DNA from 2 places in the Streptomyces sp. NPDC058534 genome. Region 2 is predicted to be linked to the other one. Evidence: riboswitches for the same ligand, from Rfam matches in the RefSeq annotation. Region 2 holds a riboswitch; the other holds the start of a gene.
The links. Region 2 has a riboswitch for cyclic di-AMP ahead of ACFWR9_RS09450 (peptidoglycan DD-metalloendopeptidase family protein). Riboswitches for the same ligand answer to the same signal wherever they lie in the genome.

Region 1: it holds a riboswitch for cyclic di-AMP, as region 2 does, so the genes downstream of both, ACFWR9_RS20900 (M23 family metallopeptidase) here and ACFWR9_RS09450 (peptidoglycan DD-metalloendopeptidase family protein) in region 2, are expected to answer to the same signal.

What each region holds. Positions count from the first base shown of each region.
Region 1 covers NZ_JBHXNW010000032.1:63,616-71,357, reverse strand. The annotation lists gene ACFWR9_RS20910 (PrsW family intramembrane metalloprotease) at 1-1,134, shown strand, start outside; gene ACFWR9_RS20905 (aldo/keto reductase) at 1,156-2,100, opposite strand; gene ACFWR9_RS20900 (M23 family metallopeptidase) at 2,245-3,285, opposite strand; cyclic di-AMP (ydaO/yuaA leader) riboswitch at 3,297-3,452, opposite strand; gene ACFWR9_RS20895 (PP2C family protein-serine/threonine phosphatase) at 3,677-4,897, opposite strand; tRNA gene ACFWR9_RS20890 (tRNA-Met) at 5,057-5,130, opposite strand; gene ACFWR9_RS20885 (dihydrofolate reductase family protein) at 5,187-6,317, opposite strand; gene ACFWR9_RS20880 (hypothetical protein) at 6,396-6,719, opposite strand; gene ACFWR9_RS20875 (DUF6247 family protein) at 6,716-7,063, opposite strand; gene ACFWR9_RS20870 (hypothetical protein) at 7,189-7,500, opposite strand; gene ACFWR9_RS20865 (hypothetical protein) at 7,500-7,742, opposite strand, start outside.
Region 2 covers NZ_JBHXNW010000011.1:109,500-117,241, forward strand. The annotation lists gene ACFWR9_RS09435 (MBL fold metallo-hydrolase) at 70-1,263, opposite strand; gene ACFWR9_RS09440 (TetR/AcrR family transcriptional regulator) at 1,339-1,974, shown strand; gene ACFWR9_RS09445 (SGNH/GDSL hydrolase family protein) at 2,043-2,828, opposite strand; gene ACFWR9_RS09450 (peptidoglycan DD-metalloendopeptidase family protein) at 3,034-3,951, opposite strand; cyclic di-AMP (ydaO/yuaA leader) riboswitch at 3,956-4,113, opposite strand; gene ACFWR9_RS09455 (tyrosine-protein phosphatase) at 4,540-5,337, shown strand; gene ACFWR9_RS09460 (DUF6126 family protein) at 5,351-5,473, opposite strand; partial or broken gene ACFWR9_RS09465 (cupin domain-containing protein) at 5,470-5,792, opposite strand; gene ACFWR9_RS09470 (aspartate aminotransferase family protein) at 5,848-7,233, opposite strand; gene dxs (1-deoxy-D-xylulose-5-phosphate synthase) at 7,234-7,742, opposite strand, start outside.

The sequences.
Region 1 (7,742 bases), on a different contig from region 2:
GACCCCGGCCCGTGGCGCAACCTGCTGTTCTGCTTCTCCTGGGGCGCCTGCGCGGCGGCGCTGATAGCGATCGTCGCCAACAGCTTCGCGACCCGATGGATAGCGACCGCCACCGCGGACCCGGCGAGCGCGGACACTCTGGGCGCCACGGTGATAGCGCCGGTCGTCGAGGAGTCCGCCAAGGCCGCCGCGGTCCTCCTGGTCTTCCTCTTCCGCAGGCGCGACTTCACCGGCATCGTCGACGGAGTGGTGATCGCCGGTGTCACCGCCACCGGCTTCGCCTTCACCGAGAACATCCTGTACCTGGGCACCGCGTTCGGCACCGACCAGCTCACCGGCGGCAGCGGCATCGCCTCGGTCACCGCGGCGACCTTCTTCGTCCGCGTGGTGATGTCCCCGTTCGCGCACCCGCTCTTCACCGTGCTCACCGGCATCGGCTTCGGCATCGCCGCGCTCTCCGCGGGCCGCCACCGCCTGCGCCGCGCCCTGCTCCCGCTGTCCGGCCTGCTGCTCGCGATGGGCGTGCACGCGCTGTGGAACGGCTCGGCCGCCTTCGGCGCGTACGGCTTCTACGCCGTGTACGCGGCCTTCATGGTGCCGGCCTTCGGCCTGCTGACCTGGCTGGTGATCTGGACCCGGCAGCGCGAACTGGGCACCGTACGGACCGAGCTGCCCGCGTACGTCATGGCCGGGTGGCTGACGCCTTCGGAGCCGTACGCGCTCGGCTCGATGCGGGCCCGCCGCGTCGCCCGCCACCACGCCCGCCGGCACGGCGGCAAGGAGGCGGCACGCGCGGTGGCCCAGTACGAGGCGTACGCGACCTCGCTGGCGTTCCTGCGGCAGCGAGGTCGCCGGGGCGGGGCGGGCGCCGACTACGCCGTGCGCGAGCGGGAGATGCTGGACGCCCTGTGGCACCGGCGCGGCGCGGCCCGCCCGGCCCTGGACCACGCGGCCCGGTCGACGGCACCGCCCGTGCCCCGGCCCGCGCCGCCCTGGGCGTACCCGTACGGGACGTACGGCCCGTACGGCGGCGGCCCCCCGGCGCCGTACCCGGTCCAGGCGCCGTACACCCCGTACGTCCCGTACACCCCGTACGCCCACCCGTACGCACCGCCGGGCCCCTACCGTCCGTAGCGGGCACCTACGGCGTCACGCTCAGGCCGACGCCCGCGTCAGCCTCCCGGCCTCGTCGTCCGTCAGGCTCAGCTCGGCGACGCCCAGCAGCGCGGGCAGCTGCTCCACCGTGCGCGCGGACGCGATCGGCGCGGTCACCGTCGGCTGGGCGGCGAGCCAGGCGAGGGCGACCGTGGCGACGGGGGCGTCGTGGGCCTCGGCGATCTCGTCCAGGGCGGCGAGCACCCGCCGGCCGCGCTCGGTCTCCAGGTGCTTGGCCGCACCGCCCGCACGCGGGCTGTCGACGCTCGCGCCGGGCCGGTACTTGCCGGTGAGGAAGCCCGCGGCGAGGGCGTAGTACGGCACGGCGGCCAGGCCCGACCGCTCGGCGAGGTCGCGCAGCCCGCCCTCGTAGGTGTCGCGCGAGACCAGGTTGTAGTGCGGCTGGAGGGCGACGTACCGGGCGAGGCCCTCGCGGTCGGAGAACTCCAGGGAGGCCGCGAGCCGCTCGGCGGAGATGTTGGAGGCGGCGATGTGCCGCACCTTGCCCGCCTTCACCAGCGCGTCCAGCGCGCCGATGATCTCCTCGACCGGCACCTCGGGCTTGTCGAAGTGCGTGTAGTAGAGGTCGATGTGGTCGGTGCCCAGGCGGCGCAGCGAGGCGTCGGCCGCCGCCCTGATGTTCGCGGCGGAGAGGCCCGGGTACTCGGGGTGCTGGCTGACCTTGGTGGCGAGGACGACGTCATCGCGGTTGCCGCGGGCCGCGAACCACTGGCCGAGGACGGTCTCGGACTCGCCGCCGCTGTTGCCGTCGACCCAGGCGGAGTACGAGTCGGCGGTGTCCACGAAGTTGCCGCCGGCCGCCGTGTAGGCGTCCAGGACGGCGAAGGACCGATCCTGGTCGGCGGTCCAGCCGAAGACGTTGCCGCCGAGGGCGAGGGGGAAGACCTCCAGGTCGGAGGAGCCGAGCTTGCGCAGAGAAGTCATGTAGGGCGTCAACGAACGCACCCGAGCAGGTCATTCCGGCACGGACGCGAAAACCCCGCAGACCGGCAGCCCTGACGTCGGGGGGTTGCCGTCAGGACCGCCGGGGACCAGCGGGGGAAGCGCGGGAAGCGGGTTGGCCGTGGCTCAGGGGGTGAGGCCCTTGCTCTGCAGCCAGGCCATCGGGTCGATGCCGGAGCCGCCGCCCGAGTGGACCTCCATGTGGAGGTGGGCGCCGGTGACGTTGCCGGTGGCGCCGACGCGGCCGATGACGTCACCGGTGGTGACCTCCTGGCCGACGCTGACGCTGATGGAGGACTGGTGGGCGTACCAGATCTCGGTGCCGTCATCCAGGGTGAGCACGGTCTTGTAGCCGTACGACCCGTCCCAGCCGGCCGACGTGATGGTGCCGCTGTGCACGGCCTTGAGCAGCGTGCCCGTGGGTGCGGCGAAGTCGAGGCCGGTGTGTTGGCCGGAGGACCAGTAGGCGCCGGCCTGGCCGAAGGTCGAGGAGATCGTGTACGAGGAGGTCGGCAGCGTGAACTGCTTGGCCAGCTTGGCCAGGCGCTCGGCCTCGGCCTTCTTCGCGGCCTCCTCCTCCGCCTTCTTCTTGGCGGCGGCGGCCTTGGCCTCGGCCTCCTTCTCCGCCTTGGCGGCGGCTTCCGCGGCCTTCTTCTCGGCGGCGGCCGCGGCCTCGGCGGCGGCCTTGGTCTCGACCTGGGCCTGCTGTTGCTCGGCCTGCGCCATGATCCGGGCTCGCAGGGACTCACCGGCGCCGGCGGTGCTGGCGCCCTCCGCGGTGTCGGCGGCGGCGGTCACGCCGATGCCACTGAGCGGGGTGCTGGAACCCGCCGGCTGCGGCGCGTCCTCGTCGGAGATGAGCGAGCCGACGTTCGGCAGGTCCGGCATGGAGATCGACACCGGCGGCTTGCCGGTCTGCGCGCTGGCCATGCCGCCCGCGCCGACGGCGGCTATGACACCGACGCCGAGGACGGTGGAGCTGCGGGCGAGCCCGCCACGCTGCTTGGCGACGCGGTGCCGGCCGCGTACGGGGCGGATGGAGTCCTCGGTGGGATTCCACTCCTCCCAGGGGCCCTCTTCGGTGCGGTAACTCTCGTAGCCGAAGGTTTCGGTGTCGTGCCGACTGGGCACGAACGGGGCCTCGGGGGCAGGCCGGTTGGACGCCACGTGGGCGTACTCCTTTCCTTCCTTTCGCCTACCGGGTTAGCTGACGGGTTCGGAGCAGGAAGGTCTCCTACGCGCGCATGCAGCCGTGTTGCCACGGCGTCAAACGCCCGATTCACCCCAATGTGGTGGTTCCCCGGTTCCCTTGCGGGATTCGGCGCGTGCGCACGGAGCCGCCTTCTGTGACGGCTGGGACGACCGCGCTGCGTTATCGAACGTTAATAGACCCGGGGCCCGGATTCCAAGCTGTTCCTCTTGATCATTAACGAAAGCAGCCCGGACGTACACCCCAGGATCGGTAAAAATCGGGCGAGTTGACCGCGGCTCGGTAATCCCCTTCACGCCACTTCTTTCTGACGGAACGTCAGCTGTTATGCGGAGGGACGCCGACCCGTCACGGCTCGTGACAATGATCATGCTCGCCGCGTCGTGGACGCCGTACGGCGAGCAGCGCCATGTCGTCCGCCATCCCGCCCCCGGAGTGGCGGCGCACGTCGCGGGCGAGGGTGTCGAGCAGCTTCGCCGGGTGGCGGAAGACGCGGCCGGACAGCCGCGCGTACGGATCGTAGAACTCCCCCCGGTCGTCCCGGGCTTCCGACAGCCCGTCGGTGTACAGCAGCAGCGTGGCCCCACCGGGGAACGCGGTCTCCTCCGCGCGGTCGGGCCACACACCCAGCTCGCCCATGCCGAGCGGCAGCGCCGACTCCCGGGCGGGCAGCGACCCCAGGGTGCCGTCGCCGTGGAGCAGCAGGGGCGGCGGATGCCCGCGGTTGACGATGCGTACGGTCCCGGCGCCGTGCGGGAGTTCGGCGAGGACGGCGGTGGTGAAGCCCTCGAAGGCGTCCAGTCCCTCGCGCCGGGTGCCCTCGCGGGCCAGCGCCCGCTCCAGCCGCTGCGCCACCGCCTCCAGCGTCGCCTCCTGCTCGGCCGCCTCCCGGAAGGCGCCGATCACCACGGCGACGGCGGCCACCGCCCCCATGCCCTTGCCCCGCACGTCCCCCACGATGAGCCGGACGCCGCGCGCGCTGTCCTGCACCGCGTACAGGTCACCGCCGATGAAGGCGCCGGCCTGCGCGGCCTCGTAGCCGACGGCGATCTCGAAGCCGGCGATCCGTTCGGCCGGCTCGGGCAGTACGGCGCGCTGGGCGGCCTCGGCGATCTCCCGGGCGATGGCGAGGCGCTCGTCGGTACGGCGGACGAAGGCGTTGACGAAGACGGCGAGCGCGGCGACCGTCGCGATGGTGATCAGCTCGGTGAGGGAGTCGACGTAGTGGATGACGCCCTTGCCGATCTGCAGCCCGACGACCGCGGCGACCACGGCGACGCCGGTGAGCGCGGTGCCCCGCCGGGAGTAGATCGGGGCGGCGACCAGCGGCGCGGCGGTGTAGAGGGGACCGGCGGTGAAGTAGCGCGGGGTGACGATGTCGTACAGGACGGCGACGATGATCAGCAGTACAGGGAGCGAGCGCACGAGGGCCCGGCCGTAGGACGTACGCCACGGTCGTGGCTGCCCGGCGGGCGGCACGGGCGGTGTCTCGTCGCCGAGGCCCGGGTCGGGCACGGGATCGCCGGGGAGCCGGCCGCCGGCTCTGGCGTACGCTCCCTCGTCCTCCACCTCACCTGCCCGCACCACTGGTCTCCCGCCACCCCCTGTCCGCGCCGCTTGCCGTACTCCAGGTTTCCCGCGGCGGGGGCGGGCGGCGAGCGGTGCGGGCCGAGCGGGTGAACGCACCGAGGGCCGGAACCCTTTCGGATTCCGGCCCTCGGCCTTCAGTAGCGGGGACAGGATTTGAACCTGCGACCTCTGGGTTATGAGCCCAGCGAGCTACCGAGCTGCTCCACCCCGCGTCGTTGTGTTCTCCACTGTACGTCATCCCAGGGGCGGAATGCACATCCGTATCTCCCTACCCGTCCAGATGACGGTTCGGCGCCTTCGCCCGCCCCTCGTACTCCGGCAGTACGACGACGACGGCGCCCCCGGCGGCGAGCACCCCGCCGCCGTCCGCCCCCGGCACGAAGGTGTCCGGCTCCCGCCAGGCCGTGACCACGCGACGCACCCCGGCGTCGAGGATCAGCCGGGCACAGGGCGCGGGCCGGGAGGCGCGGCGGGCACAGGGTTCGAGGCTGCTGTACACGGTGGCCCCCGCGAGCCGCGGATCGGCGCGGTCGATCTTGGCGAGCGCGGCCTCCTCGGCGTGCACGACGGGGTCGCCGGCCTCCCGCGAATGCCCCCGCGCCAGCTCGCTCCCGTCGGCGGCGACCACGACCGCCCCCACGCTGAACGCCGTCCGTGACGGCGGGCACAGCTCCGCCAGCTCGCAGGCGAGCGCCAGCCAGTGCCGGTCGGCGGGGCTCACGCGGTCGCCGGTGCCGGGCGCGGTCGGCAGGTACCGGGTCAGCACGACGTCCTCGATCCGCCGCGACTCCACCAGCCGCAGCCGCCCGCCCTGGTAGGCGCCGGGCCCGAAGAGCCGGGGCGCGGCCGGGTCGCCGACGAGCAGGGGCGCGAGAACGAGCTGAAGCTCGTCGGCGAGTTCCTCCTGAAGCAGCTGGGTGTGGACGGTCCCCCCGCCCTCGACCATGAGCCGCCGCACCCCGCGCCGGTCGTGGAGATACTCCAGCGCCGCCCGCCAGTCGAGCGCGGCACCGAGCGGCACGACGTCGGCGCCGATCCCCAGCGCGCGAGCCCGCCGGGCACCGTCGTCCGTGGTCAGGAGCACCTTGTCCCCGCCGGTGTGCCAGAACCGCGCCGCCGGGTCCAGCTCACCGCTGCCGCTGACGGTGACCTTGAGCGGGTACTCGGCCTTCCCCGCCGTGGTGCGGGCTGCCCGCCGCTCGGCGGAGTTCACCAGCAGCCGCGGATTGTCGGCCCGGATCGTCCCGGCCCCGACCAGAATCGCGTCCACCGACGCCCGCACCTCGTCGACCCGCTCGAAGTCGGCGGGGCTGGACAGCAGGAGCCGGTCGGGTCCGGTGTCGTCCAGACAGCCGTCGAGGGAGACGGCGGCGGAGAGGAGGACGTACGGGAGGGGCATCAAGGGCGCTCCGTGGGAGGCGTGGACGTTGTCCGGGCGACCGGCTCAGGGACCGCGAACGCATCACCTGATCACGCGTCACTGCCAGAAGACCTCTTCCACGGTGATCTGGGGATCCTCGACGCGCGGAACGAAGGTATAGACCAGCCATCCCCGATGGTTGTCGAAGAACAGGATGTGCGGGCCCTTGGGATCGGTGGACCGTACCGGTTCGACGTACATGGTTTTCGGAAGGTCCGCATCGGCGTCGATTCCCCGGAAGAACGGGTCCCTGGCCGTCACCAGTTCGGCACGGGCCTCGTCGACCATCTCCCGGACCGACTCCGGCAGCGCTTCGCGGTCCGCCAGGGCGTCGAGCCGCCAGTCCAACTGCCAAGGCGGCCCCGGGAACTCATCGGTCACTGGCCGGGCTCCGTCTGCCGGACCTGGTGGCGAATCTTCGAGGCCTCTTCGAGCAGCGCCGTGGCCTCGACGACGTCGGTGGAATCCGCCGCACGGTGGTGGAGATCAGCCATGTGTGCGTCGAGCTCCGGATCGCGAGCGATCGCGTACTCGGCCCACCAGCGGGCCATGAACGCGGGAAGAGGACCGATGTCGAAGGTGTCGGCGATCGCCCGCTTCCAGTGCTCGTCGAAGTCGGGCAGCAGTTGGGGAGCGTACTGGGCGATGGCAGCGCGCAACGCCTTTGGATTCCGCTCGGGCATGGGAGGAACGACCGGCGTGGGTTCTGCGGCGTGTGCGGACATGACCGGATGTACTCCTTCGTGCTCCTTCGGCGCACCGTGCCTCCGACGATAGCCCGCCTCGGCAATTGGGGCGGGCCACTCGATTGCCAGGCCTTGAACCCGGGACCGGTTCGCGGTACGAGGCTTCATGGGCGCGCTCCCTCATCGTCGCCGGTCTCAGGCAGGCGTCGGCCACGGGACTCCGCGACCCTCAGCGCGTCGGCGAGGCACTCCGTCAGCCGGATCGCGGTGTAGCGGACCTCGGCGTTCGGGGACACGGGGTCGTCCAGCAAACGGCGGGCGGAGCGGAGCACGTCCAGCCCTTCGGTGAGTTGCCGGGCCTCCGTCTCGTCGGCGAGGCGCGACACGATCCCGCTCCCGTCGCCGGGGGCGAGGAAGCAGGGCTTGCCTTCCGGTGACAGCCAGGGCAGGAGCCGTAGCGCGGTGTACGCCGTCATCAGGCGGCCGCCTTCCGCGCGCCGACGACGTGCTGATCGAGGTCGATGCCGAAGTCGGCGGCGAGCACGAGGGCGAGGCGGCGGTGCCGCCGGCGGTCCTGTTCCTGGTCGTGGGCGGTGAGGTAGGGGCGGACGAGGCGGGAGGCGGTGCCGTCGAGGGGCAGGTGACGGCAGTAGGGGGAGTGGTGGAGGGGGAGGTGAGTGGGGGCGCTGGGGTGAGGGACGCTCTGGACGGGGCGGGG
Region 2 (7,742 bases):
GGCCTCGTGGTCGGAGCGCACGCGTCGGGACGATCGCCCCCAGCTCGTCCCCGGTGTTCTCGACCCATGTCACCGCTCACCAGCAAGGTCGAGATCACCCTTACTCGTCCCGGGCACACCCTCAGCAATCCGCGGACGCCGCCACGGGTTGGCGATCGGATCCGACACCCCCCGCCACCACGCCTCCACCGGCACCTCCCCCGCCGGCTCGAACGGCTCACCCGGCCTGGGGGACGCCACCACCTGGCCAACCTCCTCGGCCGCGTCCTTCGTCCACTCCCCCGGCTCCGCCCACGCATGCGGCGCGAGATTGAACGTTCCCCAGTGGATCGGCAGCAGCACCCCGGTCGGAGCGCCTCCCTGGAGGTCGAGGTGGGCCCGCACGCCCTCCTCGGGGGTCATGTGGATGTCCGGCCAGAACCGGGAGTACGCGCCGAGCTGGATCATCGTGGCGTCGAAGGGGCCGTGCGCGGCGCCGATGTCACGGAAGCCGTCGAAGTAGCCCGTGTCCCCGCTGTGGTAGACGCGGTGCTCCTCCCCTGCGACGACCCACGACGCCCAGAGGGTGTGCTGGGTGTTGCGCAGCCCGCGCCCGCAGAAGTGGCGGGCCGGCGTCGCGGTCAGGGTGAGGCCGCCGACGCGCGTCGACTCGTGCCAGTCCAGCTCCCGCAGCCGGTCGGCGCCGACGCCCCAGTGTTCGAGGTGGGCGCCGACCCCGAGCGGCACGGCGAACAGGGTGTCCGTGCCGGCCAGCGCCAGAATCGTGGGCATGTCCAGGTGGTCGTAGTGGTCGTGGGAGATCACCACGACGTCGACCGGGCCGAGAGCGGCGAGCGGGAGCGGGACCGGGTGCAGCCGCTTGGGCCCGGCGAAGGGGAACGGGGAGCAGCGCTCGCCCCACACGGGGTCGAAGAGCACCCGCCGCCCGTCGATCTCGGCGAGCACGCTGGAGTGCCCCATCCAGGTCAGCCGGAGTCCGGTGGCGGGCGGCCGGGCGAGGTCGGCGAGGGTGGTGGCGTGCACCGGGACGGGGCCGCGCGGGGCGCGGCGGAGCCGGGACTCCCGGTCGAAGTAGATCTTGGCGAACTCACGAGCCGATCCGGAGGGCCGGGTCCGGGTGGTGCCGCCGGGGTTCTGGAAGACGCCGTCACGGAAGTGCGGCGATCTGCGGATGCGCGCCATGCGCTCACCGCTCGGGTCCGCGCCGAAGGCCGCGGGCCGCGGCGTGCGGGGCCCGGGGCCCGGGGAACGGAATCCGGCCACGGTAACCTCCAGGTGGAGTAGGTCAGGCTCTCATTATGGTCGTCTCGTGTGACACCGACTGATCGTGTCCAGGACATGGGGGGACGGGGCGTGGTGAGAGTCCGGTTGACTGTGGCCGAGCGGCGCGAGGAGCTGCTGCGCGCGGCCGTCGAGCAGATATCGGCGCGGGGTGTCGCCGCGCTGCGGATCGCCGACGTGGCGTCCGCGCTCGGGGTGAGCAACGCGTTGGTGCTCTACCACTTCTCCACGAAGGAGAAGCTGGTCGCCGCCGCCTTCGCCCTTGCCGCCGAGGACGATCTGGCTCATCTGCGTGGGCTGCTCGGCCGCCGTACGTCGGCGCTGCGCCGCCTGCGGGCCGCCGTGCGGTGGTACGCCCCGACGGGACAGGCCAAGGGCTGGCGGCTGTGGATCGAGGGCTGGGCGGCGGCGCTGCGCGAGCCCGCGCTGCGGGACGTCACGCGGGACCTGGACCGCCGGTGGAAGGCGGCGATCGCCGAGGTCATCGTCGAGGGGGTGGCCGCCGGGGAGTTCCCGTGCCCGGACCCCGAGGGCGCGGCCCTGCGGCTGACGGCGCTCCTCGACGGGCTCGCCGTGCAACTGACGTCGTACGCGGGCGCGGTGTCGCGGGCCCGGGCGCGGGAGTGGACGGACGAGGCGCTGGCCCGGGAACTGGGCCTGCCGCGGAAGGCGTTGGCCGGCCCACGCCGCTGACCCGCCGCTGACTCGCCGCGCCCCGTCCGGAACCGCCCATCCGGAACCTGCCCGCCCGCACAACGCCCTCACGCCACGGCGGCGATCCGCGTCTTGATGTCGTGCGGCGACAGCGCCCCCTTGGCGGTCACGTGGTCGCCCGAGGACTGGCCACGCAGCCGGCGGCCGATCCACGGCACCAGGTACTCGCGTGCCCAGTGCACGTCGTCCCGGCGGACGTCCAGCGCGCCGCGGTACGGCAGCGGCGGCCAGAGCTGGTCCGGGTCGGCCGGCACCGGCAGGCCGAGGGCCTGTCCCGCGCGCAGCGCCACCCGCGTGTGGCCCTCCGGCGACAGGTGCAGCCGGTCGGCGTCCCACGCCCTGCGGTCCTGGACGCTCCGGAGCGACCAGAGGTCGAGCACCGGGCAGCCGTACCGGTCGGCGATGGCACGGACGTGTCCGTTGTACGTGGCGATCTTGCCGCGCAGATGCCTGAGCACGGGCACGCCTCGGGTGTCGAACCCGGTCGTCACGAGGACGGTGCCGGCCGCTTCGGCCAGCGCGGCCACCGCCCGCTCGAACCGCTCGGCCACCTCGTCGGGATCGGTGCCGGGCCGGAGGATGTCGTTGCCGCCGCCCGCGAACGAGACCAGGTCCGGCGCGAGTTCGGCGACTCGCGGGACCTGTTCGGCCACGATCTGGTCGAGCAGCCTGCCGCGCACGGCGAGGTTCGCGTACGTGAAGTCGCCCTCGGGGCGCCGGTCCGCGAGCAGTACGGCGAACCGGTCGGCCCAGCCGACGAACGCCCCGTCGGGGCCGGGGTCGCCGACACCCTCGGTGAAGCTGTCCCCCAGCGCCACGTACGACCCGATCACTGCTCTGCTGTCATTCTTCGAATCGTCTGCCACATCGGGCCATGATTCACCTTGGAATGTGACCTACGCGACCGTAGGAAGGGATTGACGGTCGGTGAGAAAGGCCACGCCTAAAGGCTTGGTCAATTCCGGAATACACCGAAGGCCGGTCCCGGGGATCGGGGTCCGGCCTTCGGTGGCGTGGGGGCTGCGCCCGAGCCGTGCGTCAGAGAGAGACGCCGTGCGAACTCAGGTACGCGACCGGGTCGATGTCCGACCCGTAGTCCGGCGTGGTGCGGATCTCGAAGTGCAGGTGCGGACCGGTCACGTTGCCGGTGGCACCCGAGAGGCCGACCTGCTGGCCCGCCGTCACCGACTGGCCGGCGGAGACGGAGAGGGAGGAGAGGTGGGCGTACTGGGCGTAGTGGCCGTCGGCGAGCTGGATGACGACCTGGTTGCCGTACGCACCGCCGGGGCCGGCGGAGACGACGGTGCCCGCGCCCACGGCCTTGAGCGAGGTGCCGGTCGGGACGACGAAGTCCGTGCCGGTGTGGTAGCCGCTGGACCACATGCTGCCGGACTGGTGGTACGGGGTACCGACGGTGCCGCCCGCGACGGGGGAGCTGTAACCGCTGCTGGTGCCGGCGTCCGAGGCGGAGGCCTTCTCGGCGTCCGTGGACTTCTCGGCCGGCTTGGCGGGCTTCTCCGCCTCTGCGGGCTTCTCGGCGGCGGGCTTCTCGGCGGCCGGCTTCTCCGACTGGGCGGCCTTGGCGCCGACCGAGAGCTTCAGGCCGGGGTGGATCAGCGACGGGTCCGAACCGACGGCCTCGCGGTTGTCCTCGTACAGCTTCTTCCAGCCGCCGTCGACGTTCTGCTCGTCGGCGATCCGCGAAAGGTAGTCGCCGCTCTTGACGGTGTAGGTCCGCGCGTCCGAGTTCTTCTCGGCGCCATTCGCTGCGGCCTTCTTCGCCGTCGTCGGAATGGACTGCACGGACTGCTCGGAAACGGAGTGCGCGGGGGCGGCGTTGGCGCCGGCGGCCCCGATCAGCGGGAGCGCGAGCGCGGCGCCACCGGTTCCGGCGACGGCGATGGTGCGGGTCAGGCGCATGGCCCTGGTACGGCGGTGCTTACCCTTCGCGGGCATGGTGAATTCCTCTCCGGCGCCTGCGAGGTGAGCTGTCGGGTGCGGGCTGGAGATGCCCGGCCGCGCCGAAACGCGGCTTTACCCCAAGCCGTTCCGGGAACCGGAACAGGCATTCGTACCTGTGGGTCCCCCGCTCCTGCCGGGTACGGGTGGTGGATGAGTGTGGGCTCCGGTCGGCGGCAGGATTAGGCGTCCGTCCGGATCGGTGGTGAACGTAAGGGACCAGGACGCACCCGGACAAGCGAAGGGTTCCACCGGAAGGTGTTCCGATTGATCCTTTACGGGAATATCCGGTCACACTCCGTCGATTCGAGGAATGGCATTTCGAGTGAACGGCCTTGAAAACCGGCTTGATTACGTGAACATGACGGACGACGCACGGTTACCGATATGACGCTGCTCACGCGCCACTTCCTCACCCTTTCGCATTTCAGCGCCAGTTGGGATGAAGGGGTCAATTGGGACAGAAAGCCCGAGGTCCCCCTTAATGCCCTGTGGGTAACTCATTGGCGCAGACAGGGGATGCCGTATCGTCGGGGCGAGCCCGCCGCCGAGCAGCGTCGGCGGGGCGGAGTGGGAGGAGTCCCCGTGACGCAGCAGGTCCCGTCGACCGAACCCGAGCTGACCGGTGTGCGCAATTTCCGGGACGTCGGCGGACTGCCGGCCGCGGACGGGCGACGGGTGCGGCAGGGCGTGCTGTTCCGCAGCGGCCACCTGGCGCACGCCACCGGGGAGGACGCCGCCTTCCTGGCCACCCTGGGCCTGCACACGATCTTCGACTTCCGCAACGCGGCCGACCAGAAGCTGGAAGGCCCGGACGTCGAGCTGCCGGGCGTGCGCAATGTGAACCTGCCGCTGAGCGACCCGGCGGACGGCGCCGAGTTCTGGAAGATGGTCCGCGACGGCGACCTCGACCAGCTGCACGAGATCCTGGCCGACGGCAAGGGCGCCCACCGGATGATCGCGTCCTACCGCACGATCATCCGGGAGCGCACGGCTGAGCACGCCCGGGTGCTGCACGCGCTCGCCGAGGACAGCGTCCCCGCCCTGATGCACTGCGCGGCCGGCAAGGACCGCGCGGGCCTGTCGATCGCGGTCACGCTGCTCGCGCTCGGCGTCGAGCGCGACGCCGTCCTCGACGACTACCTCAAGTCGAACGCCACGCACCGCCGCTACAAGGTGCGCCGCGGCAGCTCCGCCGCCTCGGCCTACTCCCCCGAGATCATGGAGCTGCTCAGCCCCCTGTTCGACGCGCGCGCCGAGTACCTGGCGGCGGCCTTCGACACCGTCCAGGAGACCTGGGGCGGCGTCGACGCCTACCTGAAGCAGGGTCTGCACCTCACCCCGGCGACCCGGGAGCGGCTGCGCGAGCGGATGCTGGACTGACCCGGCGCGACCGCTAGCGGCGGGCGCCCACCTCGAAGAGCAGGTAGAGGAAGCCGCCGAAGACGTGCCCCAGGGCGATGTAGATGAGCAGCCGCACCCACAGGGCACGCGGGAACTTCTCCTCCATGGAGCTCACGGCGTCTCCCCGGGGGCGTCGGGCCGAGGCACAGAGCGGCCGTCGGGCTCTGCAGCAGCGTGTGGACGAAGAGCAGCTCGACCCCTTCGGGGTCCTGTGCCGCGATCCGGTGCGGGGTCAGCGAGTCGAAGTGGGCGCCGTCCCCCACGGCGAGCCGGTGCTCGGTGTCCCCGAGGCGCAGCCGCAGGCGGCCCCTGAGGACGTGCAGCCACTCCTCGCCGAGGTGCACCCGCACGATGTCGCCCTGGAGAAGGCAGCAATATGGACACACCGCCGGCGTGGCACAGCGTGGCCGGGGTCCGTCCGCATACCATCCCGTAACAGGCTGAAGTTGCTCCGTCGCGCACCGCGGTGGAAGGGCCCGTTGGGTCGGCTCAGCGGTGCGCCACCGCCTGCTTGACCAGGGTCTTGCCGAAGTCCCACATCAGGCCGCCGCCATTGTGCGCGTCGTCCATCACCTCGGTGAACGCGTCGACGAACCGGTCCGCGTCCGCGGTGTCGATGATCAGCGGCGGGATCAGCTTGATCACCTCCAGGTGGTCGCCGGAGACCTGGGTGAGGATCCGGTGCCGCTGCAGCAGCGGCACCACCACCATCTGCGCGAACAGGCCCTTCCGGGCGGCCTGGAGCATGGTCCAGCGGCTGCGCAGCTTCAGGGACCGGGGCCGGCCGAACTCGATGCCGATCATCAGCCCGCGGCCGCGGACGTCGGCGAGCAGCTCGTAGCGGTCCACCAGCGCCACCAGCCGGGACTTCAGCCGCTCCCCCACCGCGGCGGCGTTCGCCACGATCTCCTCGTTCTCCATCACCGACAGCACGGCGAGCCCGGCCGCCATGGCCTGCGCGTTGGACCCGAAGCTCGCCGAGTGGACCTGCACGCGGTCCATCGAGGAGTACACCTTCTGGAAGATCCAGTCCTTGCCCAGGGTGGCCCCCACCGGCACGTAGCCGCCGGACAGCGCCTTGGCCACGCAGACGAGGTCGGGCTCGACGCCGTCCTCGTGCTGGAAGGCGTAGAACTTCCCGGTCCGGCCCAGGCCCGTCTGCACCTCGTCGGCGATCAGCAGTGCCTTGTGCCGGTGCAGCAGGTCCTGCGCGGCCCGCAGGTAGCCGGGCGGGGCCTCGTGCACGCCCTTGCCCTGGATCGGCTCCACGATGAGCGCCGCCACGTCTCCCTGCCGCAGTTCGCGCGCCAGGGCGTCCAGGTCGCCGAGCGGGACCGCGGTGTCGGGCAGCAGCGGCGCGAAGCCCTTGCGGAACCCGTCCTCGCCGTTGACGGAGAGCGAGCCGGTGGTCAGTCCGTGGAAGGCGTGGGTGCAGTACAGGATCCTCGGCCTGCCGGTCGCGTACCGGGCGAACTTCAGCGCGGTCTCCACCGCCTCGGTCCCGCTGTTGCCGAAGAAGACCCGGTCCAGGTGCGGGCTGTAGGAGAGCAGCTTCTCGGCCAGGAGCCCGGGCAGCGGCGGGCAGTCGAAGCGGGTCAGGTCGGCCAGCGAGGCGTCCAGGACGTCGTGCAGCGCCTTGCGGACGACCGGGTGGTGGCGCCCCAGGCCCATCACCGCGAACCCGGCGAGCATGTCCAGGTAGTCGTTGCCGTCGGCGTCCCAGAAGTGCGCGCCCTCAGCCCGCTCGTAGACCTTGTCGAAGCCGATGGTGTGCAGCATGCGCGGCAGCTGGTGGTTGAGGTGCCTGGCGTGCAGCTCGTACCGCTCGGCTCCGCGCTCGGCCAAGAGCGCGGCGAGGTCGAACTCCTTGGTCATTCAGTTCTCTCCTTGCGCTGACATGACGTTCCGTCCGTTCGCGGACGGTTCCACCGCTCGCCGCCCGACGGCCAGGCTCGCGCTGATCCGGCCGGCGATGTCGACCGGGGTGAGGCCGATGTCCGCGAGCACCTCGGCGCGCTTGGCGTGCGCGAGGAACTGGTCGGGGATGCCGAAGCGGCGTACGGGCACGTCGGCATCGGCGTCGCCGAGCGCCAGTGCCACCGCCGAACCGACACCGGCCGCCCTGCTGTTGTCCTCGACGACGGCGACCAGGCGGTGCCGGAGGGCCAGCGGGGTCAGCTCCGGGTCGACGGGTTTGACCCAGCGCGGGTCGACGACGGTGCATCCGATGCCGCGCGCTTCGAGCAGTTCCGCGGCCCCGAGACAGACGGTGGCCATCACACCGACGGCCACCAGCAGCACCTCGGGCCGGTCCGCGGCGTGCAGGACGTCCATGCCGCCGACCCGGCCGACGGCGGGTACGGCGGGGCCGACGGACTCCTTCG